DNA from 2 places in the Pseudomonas sp. FW305-3-2-15-C-LB1 genome. Region 1 is predicted to be linked to the other one. Evidence: predicted binding sites of a transcription regulator. Region 1 holds the regulator's gene; the other holds the start of a gene.
The links. The regulator FliA, encoded in region 1, starts transcription of late flagellar genes. The targets are predictions, from matches to a motif close to CTAAAGTTTNNNNNNNNNNNGCCGNTAA.
Positions count from the first base shown of each region.

Region 2: AC3WP7_RS05720 (methyl-accepting chemotaxis protein) is a predicted target of FliA. The motif match lies at 2,267-2,294, and genes of this name have one in related genera.

Region 1 is NZ_JBYSZX010000002.1:266,421-270,839, reverse strand. Features, by position in the region: gene flhF (flagellar biosynthesis GTPase FlhF) at 1-502, shown strand, start outside; gene fleN (flagellar synthesis regulator FleN) at 609-1,442, shown strand; gene fliA (RNA polymerase sigma factor FliA) at 1,439-2,179, shown strand; gene AC3WP7_RS05025 (chemotaxis response regulator CheY) at 2,349-2,723, shown strand; gene AC3WP7_RS05020 (protein phosphatase CheZ) at 2,742-3,530, shown strand; gene AC3WP7_RS05015 (chemotaxis protein CheA) at 3,542-4,419, shown strand, end outside.
Region 2 is NZ_JBYSZX010000002.1:416,594-421,012, forward strand. Features, by position in the region: gene AC3WP7_RS05705 (DMT family transporter) at 1-125, shown strand, start outside; gene AC3WP7_RS05710 (DMT family transporter) at 159-1,019, opposite strand; gene AC3WP7_RS05715 (CPBP family intramembrane glutamic endopeptidase) at 1,429-2,220, shown strand; gene AC3WP7_RS05720 (methyl-accepting chemotaxis protein) at 2,324-3,889, shown strand; gene AC3WP7_RS05725 (alpha/beta family hydrolase) at 4,004-4,419, opposite strand, start outside.

The DNA of each region.
Region 1 (4,419 bases):
CATTCTCAATGTGCCGGTGACCCATGTCGACCCGGGCCAGTCCCTGGCCAACGCCCTCGACCCGCTGCTGCGCAAGCGCGTGGTGCTGATCGATACCGCCGGCCTGCAAGCCAGCGACCCGGCCTTGCGCATGCAGTTGGAAAGCCTGGCCGGGCGTGGCATCAAGTCGAAAAATTACCTGGTGCTTGCAACCACCAGCCAGAAACAGGTTCTTACCGCTGCGTATCATAGTTACAAGCGCTGCGGCCTGGCCGGTTGCATCCTCACCAAGCTCGACGAAACCGCGAGCCTGGGCGAGGTGCTGAGCCTGGCCATCAGTCATGAATTGCCGGTCGCCTACCTGACCGACGGGCCGCGGATCCCGGATGATCTGCATCTGCCGCGCCGTCATCAGTTGGTCAGCCGTGCAGTCAGCGTGCAAATGCAAGACGAGCCTAGCGAGGAAGCGATGGCCGATATGTTCGCCGACCTCTACCACAACCCGGCGAAGCGGGTAGGTTGAGGACGGTATGAACACCGTGAAAAGTATCTACATCGATGGTCTGCAAGCGATTCACGCGGCCAAGCCATGTAGCCTGCGTCTAAGCAAGACAAGGTAAAGAAATAAAATGGGCAGCATGCATCCCGTACAGGTGATCGCGGTGACCGGCGGCAAAGGTGGCGTCGGAAAAACTAACGTGTCAGTGAATTTGTCCCTGGCCCTGGCAGAGCTTGGCCGTCGCGTCATGCTGCTGGATGCTGACCTGGGGTTGGCGAACGTCGACGTTCTGCTGGGGCTGACGCCCAAGCACACCCTTGCCGATGTGATCGAGGGCCGTTGTGAGCTGCGCGATGTGCTGCTGCAAGGTCCCGGTGGCATCCGCATCGTCCCGGCCGCCTCCGGCACCCAGAGCATGGTGCACCTGAGCCCGGCGCAGCATGCCGGCCTGATCCAGGCCTTCAGTGACATCGGCGACAACCTCGACGTGCTGGTGATCGACACCGCCGCCGGGATCGGCGAATCCGTGGTCAGCTTCGTGCGCGCCGCGCAGGAAGTGTTGCTGGTGGTCTGCGATGAACCCACCTCGATCACCGACGCCTACGCCCTGATCAAACTGCTTAACCGTGATTACGGCATGAACCGCTTCCGCGTCCTGGCCAACATGGCCCAGAGTCCGCAGGAAGGGCGCAACCTGTTCGCCAAGTTGACCAAGGTCACGGATCGTTTCCTCGATGTCGCCTTACAATACGTCGGCGCAGTTCCCTACGACGAGTGTGTGCGCAAGGCTGTGCAAAAGCAGCGTGCAGTCTACGAAGCATTCCCTCGTTCCAAGTGTGCACTGGCGTTCAAGGCTATTGCCCAGAAGGTCGATACCTGGCCGTTGCCCGCCAACCCCCGGGGGCATCTGGAGTTTTTCGTCGAGCGATTGGTGCATCAGACGAGCGCAGGACCCGTGCTATGACAGCGACCGGCTACAACGCTTACAAGAAGTCTGCCCGTGACAGCCAGGGCGAGTTGATCGAGCGCTACGCGCCCCTGGTCAAGCGCATTGCCTATCACCTGCTGGCACGCCTGCCCGCCAGCGTGCAGGTCGAAGACCTGATCCAGGCGGGCATGATCGGCCTGCTCGAAGTGTCGACCAAATACGACGCGAGCAAGGGGGCGAGTTTCGAGACGTATGCGGGCATCCGCATCCGTGGCGCGATGCTCGATGAAGTGCGCAAAGGTGACTGGGCGCCGCGTTCGGTACACCGCAACACACGCATGGTCAGTGACGCAATTCGCGCAATTGAAGCAAAAACCGGTCGCGACGCTAAAGATCACGAAGTTGCGGCCGAACTCCAATTGAGTCTCGACGATTACTACGGGATTTTGAACGATACCTTGGGCAGCCGCCTGTTCAGTTTCGACGACCTGTTGCAGGACGGCGAACATGAAGGGCTGCACGAGGACGGCGCGAGTGCTCATATGGAGCCATCGCGTGACCTGGAAGATGAGCGTTTCCAGGGAGCGTTGGCGGACGCGATTGCCAATTTGCCGGAGCGTGAGCGGCTGGTGTTGGCGCTGTACTACGACGAAGAGCTGAACCTCAAGGAAATCGGTGAGGTCCTGGGTGTCAGCGAATCGCGGGTCAGCCAGTTGCACAGCCAGTGCGCAGCCCGCTTGCGGGGGCGTTTGGGAGAGTGGCGAGCGCGCTGAACAGGCAGTGTGGGGACACTGCAGACGATACCGCGAGGGCAACCGGCCTTCGCGGGTTCGACCCGTGGTGCCCCCGGCAGTCCTTTTTGTGTAATGCCTGTTGATTGAAATGGCGCGTCCAGGTGCTGGGCGCGTTTAAGACTGCTTGGAGGTCGAATTGGACAAGAACATGAAAATCCTCATCGTTGATGACTTCTCAACGATGCGGCGGATCATAAAAAACCTGTTGCGTGACCTTGGGTTCACAAACACGGTCGAGGCGGATGACGGCATTACGGCCATTCCGATCCTCAACAGCGGGAGCATCGACTTTCTGGTAACAGACTGGAACATGCCGGGCATGACCGGTATCGACTTGCTGCGCCACGTGCGCGCTGACGAAAAGCTGCGCAGCCTGCCTGTGCTGATGGTCACCGCCGAAGCCAAGCGTGAGCAGATCATCGAAGCCGCCCAGGCCGGGGTCAACGGTTACGTGGTCAAGCCATTCACGGCATTGGCCTTGAAAGAGAAGATCGAAAAAATCTTCGAACGCATCCACGGCTAATGCCATCGCGGGGGAGCTATGGAGCATAAAGAAACGTCACAGGGAGACTTCGAGTCGACCCTGAAAAAGCATGCTCACCAGTTGGTCGACAGCCTTGAAAGAGGCCAGTTCGGCGACGCGGTGCAGTTAATCCATGAGCTCAACCAGACCCGTGACCGCGGCCTGTACCAGGAAGTGGGCAAGCTCACACGCGAGCTGCACAGTGCGATCGTCAATTTCCAGATTGACCCGCACATGCCCCAGGCCGAAGAAATCTCGCAAATCACCGATGCCACCGAACGCCTGTCCTATGTGGTCAGGCTGACTGAGGCGGCGGCCAACCGCACCATGGACCTGGTGGAAAACGCCACGCCCCTGGTCAACGGCATGGCCACTGAAGCCCAGGCCCTGAGCCACGACTGGGGCCGCTTCATGCGCCGGGAAGTGGGGGCCGAGGAGTTTCGCGAGTTGGCGCGTCGGGTCGACGGTTTCCTGTCACGCAGCGAGCAGGAAAACCGTACGGTTTCCAGCAACCTCAACGACATTCTGCTGGCCCAGGATTACCAGGACCTCACCGGTCAGGTGATCAAGCGTGTGACCCAGTTGGTCACCGAAGTGGAAAGCAACTTGCTCAAATTGGTGCTTATGGCAGGCCAGGTTGACCGTTTCGCTGGCATCGAACATGACCGCGAAGCGATCCTCTCGGAAAAAGATCCACAAAAACATCTCGCCAAGGGTGAAGGTCCGCAGATTCATGCCGATAAACGTGAAGACGTTGTATCGGGTCAAGATGATGTCGATGACCTGTTATCCAGTTTAGGCTTCTAAGGAGCACCCACATGAGCTTCGGCGCCGATGAAGAAATCCTTCAGGATTTCCTTGTAGAGGCCGGCGAAATTTTAGAGCAGTTGTCCGAGCAACTGGTCGAGCTGGAAAGCCGACCGGATGATGCGAACCTGCTCAATGCAATTTTTCGCGGTTTTCACACTGTAAAAGGGGGCGCCGGCTTCCTCCAGCTCCATGAGCTGGTGGAGTGCTGCCACATCGCCGAGAACGTGTTCGACATCCTGCGCAAGGGTGAGCGTCACGTTGATTCGGAGTTGATGGACGTGATTCTCGAAGCACTGGATGCGGTCAACGGCATGTTCAGCGAGGTGCGTGAGCGTGCCCCGATCACGGCGGCGACCCCGGAACTGCTGGCCGCCCTGGCGCGCTATGCGGAGCCTGCCGACACGTCGGCCGCACCGGTGGTTGAAGCCGCGCCGGAGCCTGTGGTTGAGGCCGAACCGGATGTGACCGACAGCGAATTCGAACAGCTGCTCAACTCCCTCAGTGCCGTCAAGGCCGAGGCGCAAGCACCGGCCGCGCCGGTCGCCGCACCGACCAGCGAAGACATCACTGACGCTGAGTTCGAATCGCTGCTCGACCAGTTGCATGGCAAAGGTCAGTTCGCGGCCGACGCCGTGGCACCCGCCGCTGCGGCTGCGGATGCACCGGCGGCCAGCGCCAGCACCGATATTACCGACGATGAATTCGAGGCATTGCTCGACCAACTGCATGGCAAGGGCACCTTCGCGGCCGACGCCTTGCCGGAAGTCGCCGCCACGGCTGCGGCACCGGCTGCTGCCAGTGCCGCTCCTGCGGGCGATGGGCTGATCTCCGATCACGAGTTCGAATCCCTGCTGGACGAATTGCACGGCAAGGGCAAGTTCAGTGA
Region 2 (4,419 bases), 150 kb from region 1:
TTCCGCCGTTTGGGGTGTTGTGGGGCGCGTTGTTGCTGGATGAGCCATTGTCCATGGCGCATCTGTATGGCGGGGTGTTGATTGCGGGGGCGTTGTGGTTGGTGTTGCGGCCGCGAAAATTGTAGGAGCCCGGCTTGCCGGGCTCCTACAATACAGTGTCAACGCTTACGGAAGACAAACACCAAACCGATGATGATCAACCCCATCCCCAACAGGCTCAACATCCCAAGCCTATTGCCAAAGATCAGGTAGTCCATCACCGCCGTCACCGCTGGCACCAGATAGAACAGACTGGTGACATTCACCAGGTTGCTCCGGGCGATCAGGCGGTACAGCAACAGCGTGGCCAGCAACGACACCACCAAGCCCATCCACAGCACCGGCAGGTAAAAGCTGCTGCTGTGTTCAAAATGGAACGGCTGGAACGGCACAAACACCGAACACAGCAGCAACCCCGCCAGGTACTGCACCGGCAGCGTGCCCAAGGGCTCGTCGGTGATGCGTTTCTGCATGATCGAGCCAAAGGTCATGCTGGCCAGGGCCAGCAACCCGAACAGCATGCCCGCCAGGGACATGCCAGAGAGGCCGATGCCTTGATACACCACCATGATCAGCCCCGCCAACCCGAGGCCCAGGCCGAGCACACGGCTGAAAGAACGCTGGCGCTCCATCAGCACCACGGTGAGGATCGGCTGTACGCCCATGATGGTTGCCATCACGCCGGGGGTGACATTGAGGTCCAGGGCCAACAGATAGAAAATCTGGTAGGCACCCAACAACACCAACCCCGTCGCCGCTGCGTATAACAGTGGCTTGCCGGGGCGCGGCAGTTTCAACTTGAGGATCGGTATCAGCACCACCAGGCCCCCGAGGGCAATGGCAAAACGGATCAGCAGAAACGCAAAGGGTGACGCGTGGGCCAGGCCCCATTTGGAGAAGATCGCCCCACTGCTCCACAGCAGGACAAACAGGCTCGTCGAGGCCGCCGCGGCCACGGATTGTTTCGAAAAAACAGACATGGTTACCACCTGTCATCAGGCAAAAAAAGCCGATTCAGCAGACGCTGAAATGCATTAGGTTTTTTTCAGGCGGGCAGACGGGAACAGCGATCAGATGATCAGCCCGCAATACCAACACCCGGCGGTGATACGACTGCGTACACCGACGTGCTGCTGACAGGTGGAGGGTAGTGACTGATCTGCGCAGGCTGCTTGTCCCCGCACGGCACGACCGCAGCGTTGACCGCTGAATCGACTACCGCTGTGCGCTGGGAAGCAGGCATGGGCTGATCTTGTGTGAAGGGATGAAGAGGCTCGGACTATAACCAGCCGGTGATAGGTTTTGCAATCACTCTGAATGGAGGAGTTTCATGTGGGGCCCGTAGGACAGATCGCTATAATGCCGCCCAGTTTTTCCCAAGGATTTCCCATGATCGCATTGCCCTGGCTGTACCTGGCGCTTCTTTCCATTGGCTATCTACTGGCCTTGATCTACGGGCAATTGGGCGCGCTGGCGGGCGTGTCCGTCGCCCTGCTGCTGATTGCCGGCTACGCCGTACGCCAGCAACGCACGCCGTGGGCACGCTACCTGGGCCACGGGTTGTTTATCGTACTGTCCCTGAGCCTGGCGATGCACTGGTTGCCCGGCTTCTATAACGGGCGTGGCATTGCCCCGCAGCGCTTCACCGAAGATGCAGTACCCTTCTCGATGTACCTGAACCAGGACAAACCGCTGATCGGCTTCTGGCTGTTGCTGGCCTGCCCGTGGATTGTGGCGCGGCGTTCGTTGCGTTTGTCGATCTGCGTGGCCGCCCTGGCGTTGACCCTCACCGCCATCGCCGCCCTCGGCGGAGCGGCGTTGCTGGGCGTGATCAGTTGGGCACCGAAATGGCCGGAACAGGCCTGGCTCTGGGTACTTAATAACCTGCTGCTGGTGACGCTGGTGGAAGAAGCCCTGTTCCGGGGTTACGTACAGGGCGGTTTGAGCCGACGTTTCAAACACCTCCCTTACGGCGAGAACCTGGCGCTGCTTCTGGCCTCGCTGCTGTTCGGCCTGGTGCACATCGGCGCAGGCTGGCATTGGGTATTGCTGGCGAGCATCGCCGGGGTGGGTTACGGCCTGGCCTATCGGTTTGGCGGCCTGGGCGCAGCGGTGGCCACGCACTTTGGCTTGAATCTGCTTCACTTCGGGTTGTTTACCTACCCGATGCTGGCCGGTTGATCTCCTGCTGGGGAACGTGCACCCCGTCGATTGTTGCAAAAATAAGTTAAATAAACCGCCGTTCTTGCCGATACCCCCTGAAAGCCTTGCGGATTGAACAATCATGCGTAATAACCAACCCGTTACCCAGCGCGAACGTACCTTCCCCGCTCAGCAACGGTTGATCTCCACCACAGATGCCAAAGGCGTGATCACCTACTGCAACGACGCCTTCGTCGAAATCAGTGGGTTCTCTCGCGACGAACTGGTGCGTGCCCCGCACAACCTGGTGCGTCACCCGGACGTTCCGGCGGCGGTGTTCGCGCACATGTGGTCAACGCTCAAACAAGGCTTGCCATGGATGGGCATTGTCAAGAATCGCTGCAAGACCGGTGACCACTACTGGGTTAACGCCTATGTGACGCCGGTTTTCGAAGGCAACCAGGTGGTCGGCTACGAATCGGTGCGCATCAAGCCCACCGCCGAGCAGATCCGCCGGGCCGAAGCGCTCTACCAACGCATCAACCAGGGCAAGTCGGCGATCCCTCAGCGGGACAAGTGGTTGCCGGTGTTGCAGGACTGGCTGCCGTTTATCCTGGTGAGTCAGTTGAGTTTCATGATTGGCGCTTCGCTCAACTCCCACTGGGGCTTTGCCCTGGCGGCGGGGCTGTCGGTGCCGCTGGGCCTGCTCGGCCTGAGCTGGCAACAGCGCGGCCTCAAGCGTTTGCTGCGCCTGGCCGAGCAGACTACCTCCGACCCGCTGATCGCGCAGATGTACACCGACAGCCGTGGCGCCCAGGCGCGCCTGGAAATGTCGATCCTCAGCCAGGAGGCGCGTCTGAAGACCTGCCTTACGCGTTTGCAGGACACTGCCGAGCACCTCAACGACCAGGCCGCGCAGTCCAACACCCTGGCCCATAACAGCTCCAGCGGCCTGGAACGCCAGCGCGTCGAGACCGAGCAGGTGGCCACGGCGGTCAACCAGATGGCGGCGACTACCCAGGAAGTCGCCAGCCATGTGCAGCGCACGGCAGATGCGACCCAAGAGGCCAACCGCCTGACCGGTCGCGGCCGCGATATCGCCGGGGAAACCCGCGAGGCGATCCAGCGTCTGTCCGTGGCTGTGGGTGAGACCGGTGTGACTGTGACCCAGTTGGCCAAGGACAGCGATGAAATCGGCGGTGTGGTCGACGTGATCAAGGGCATTGCCGACCAGACCAACCTGCTGGCGCTCAACGCCGCCATCGAAGCGGCGCGTGCCGGGGAGATGGGCCGTGGTTTTGCGGTGGTGGCCGATGAAGTCCGCCAACTGGCCCAGCGTACCGCCGAGTCAACCGGGCAGATCCATGCATTGATCGCCAAGCTGCAGCAGACCGCCGCTGCCGCCGTGCAAACCATGGACGCCGGGCATCGCCAGGCCGAAGAAGGTGTAGCGCGGGTGATGGAAGCGGACCAGGCGTTGGTGGGCATCAGTGAAGCGGTGGCGCATATCACCGATATGACTACCCAGATCGCGGCTGCCACCGAAGAGCAAAGCTCGGTGGCCGAAGAGATCAGCCGCAACATCAGCACCATTGCGCTGTTGGCGGACCAGACCTCGGAGCAGGCGCTGAACTCGGCGCAGTTGAGTGAAGAGCTGACGCATACCGCCAATACTCAGTACTCGCTGGTGGAGCGGTTCAACCGGTAGGTCGCTATCGGGGGCAAGCCCCCTCCACCTTTGACTGTGTTCACAATTGGAATGTGAGAACACGGTCAAGTGTGGGAGGGGCTTGTCGAAGCGTCGCGCCGCCCCGATGAGGCCCTATAGGCCAGCCAAAAACCCAGCCACCCCCACTGCCGCGGCTTCCAGATGCTGCTCATGACTGAATCCCGACGCCTTCAACGGCTTCAAGTCATGATCCCCCGCCACCAGCCACATCACCTCGATGCTCGGCGACAGCTCATACCCTTCCACCGCCGCCCGATTGCCCAGTGCATCGCGCTCGCCCTGCACGATCAAGGTTGGCGTCTTCAGCCCGACCAGATGTTCGACGCGTGGCTTTTCCGGCTTGCCCACCGCATAGAACGGATAGCCCAGGCACACCAGCCCATTGGCACCCAATTCATCAGCCAGCAAACTGGCCATGCGCCCGCCCATGGACTTGCCGCCAATGGCCAGTTTCCCAGCGACATGACGTCGCACCTCGGCATACACCTCACGCCAGCATTCGAGTAGCT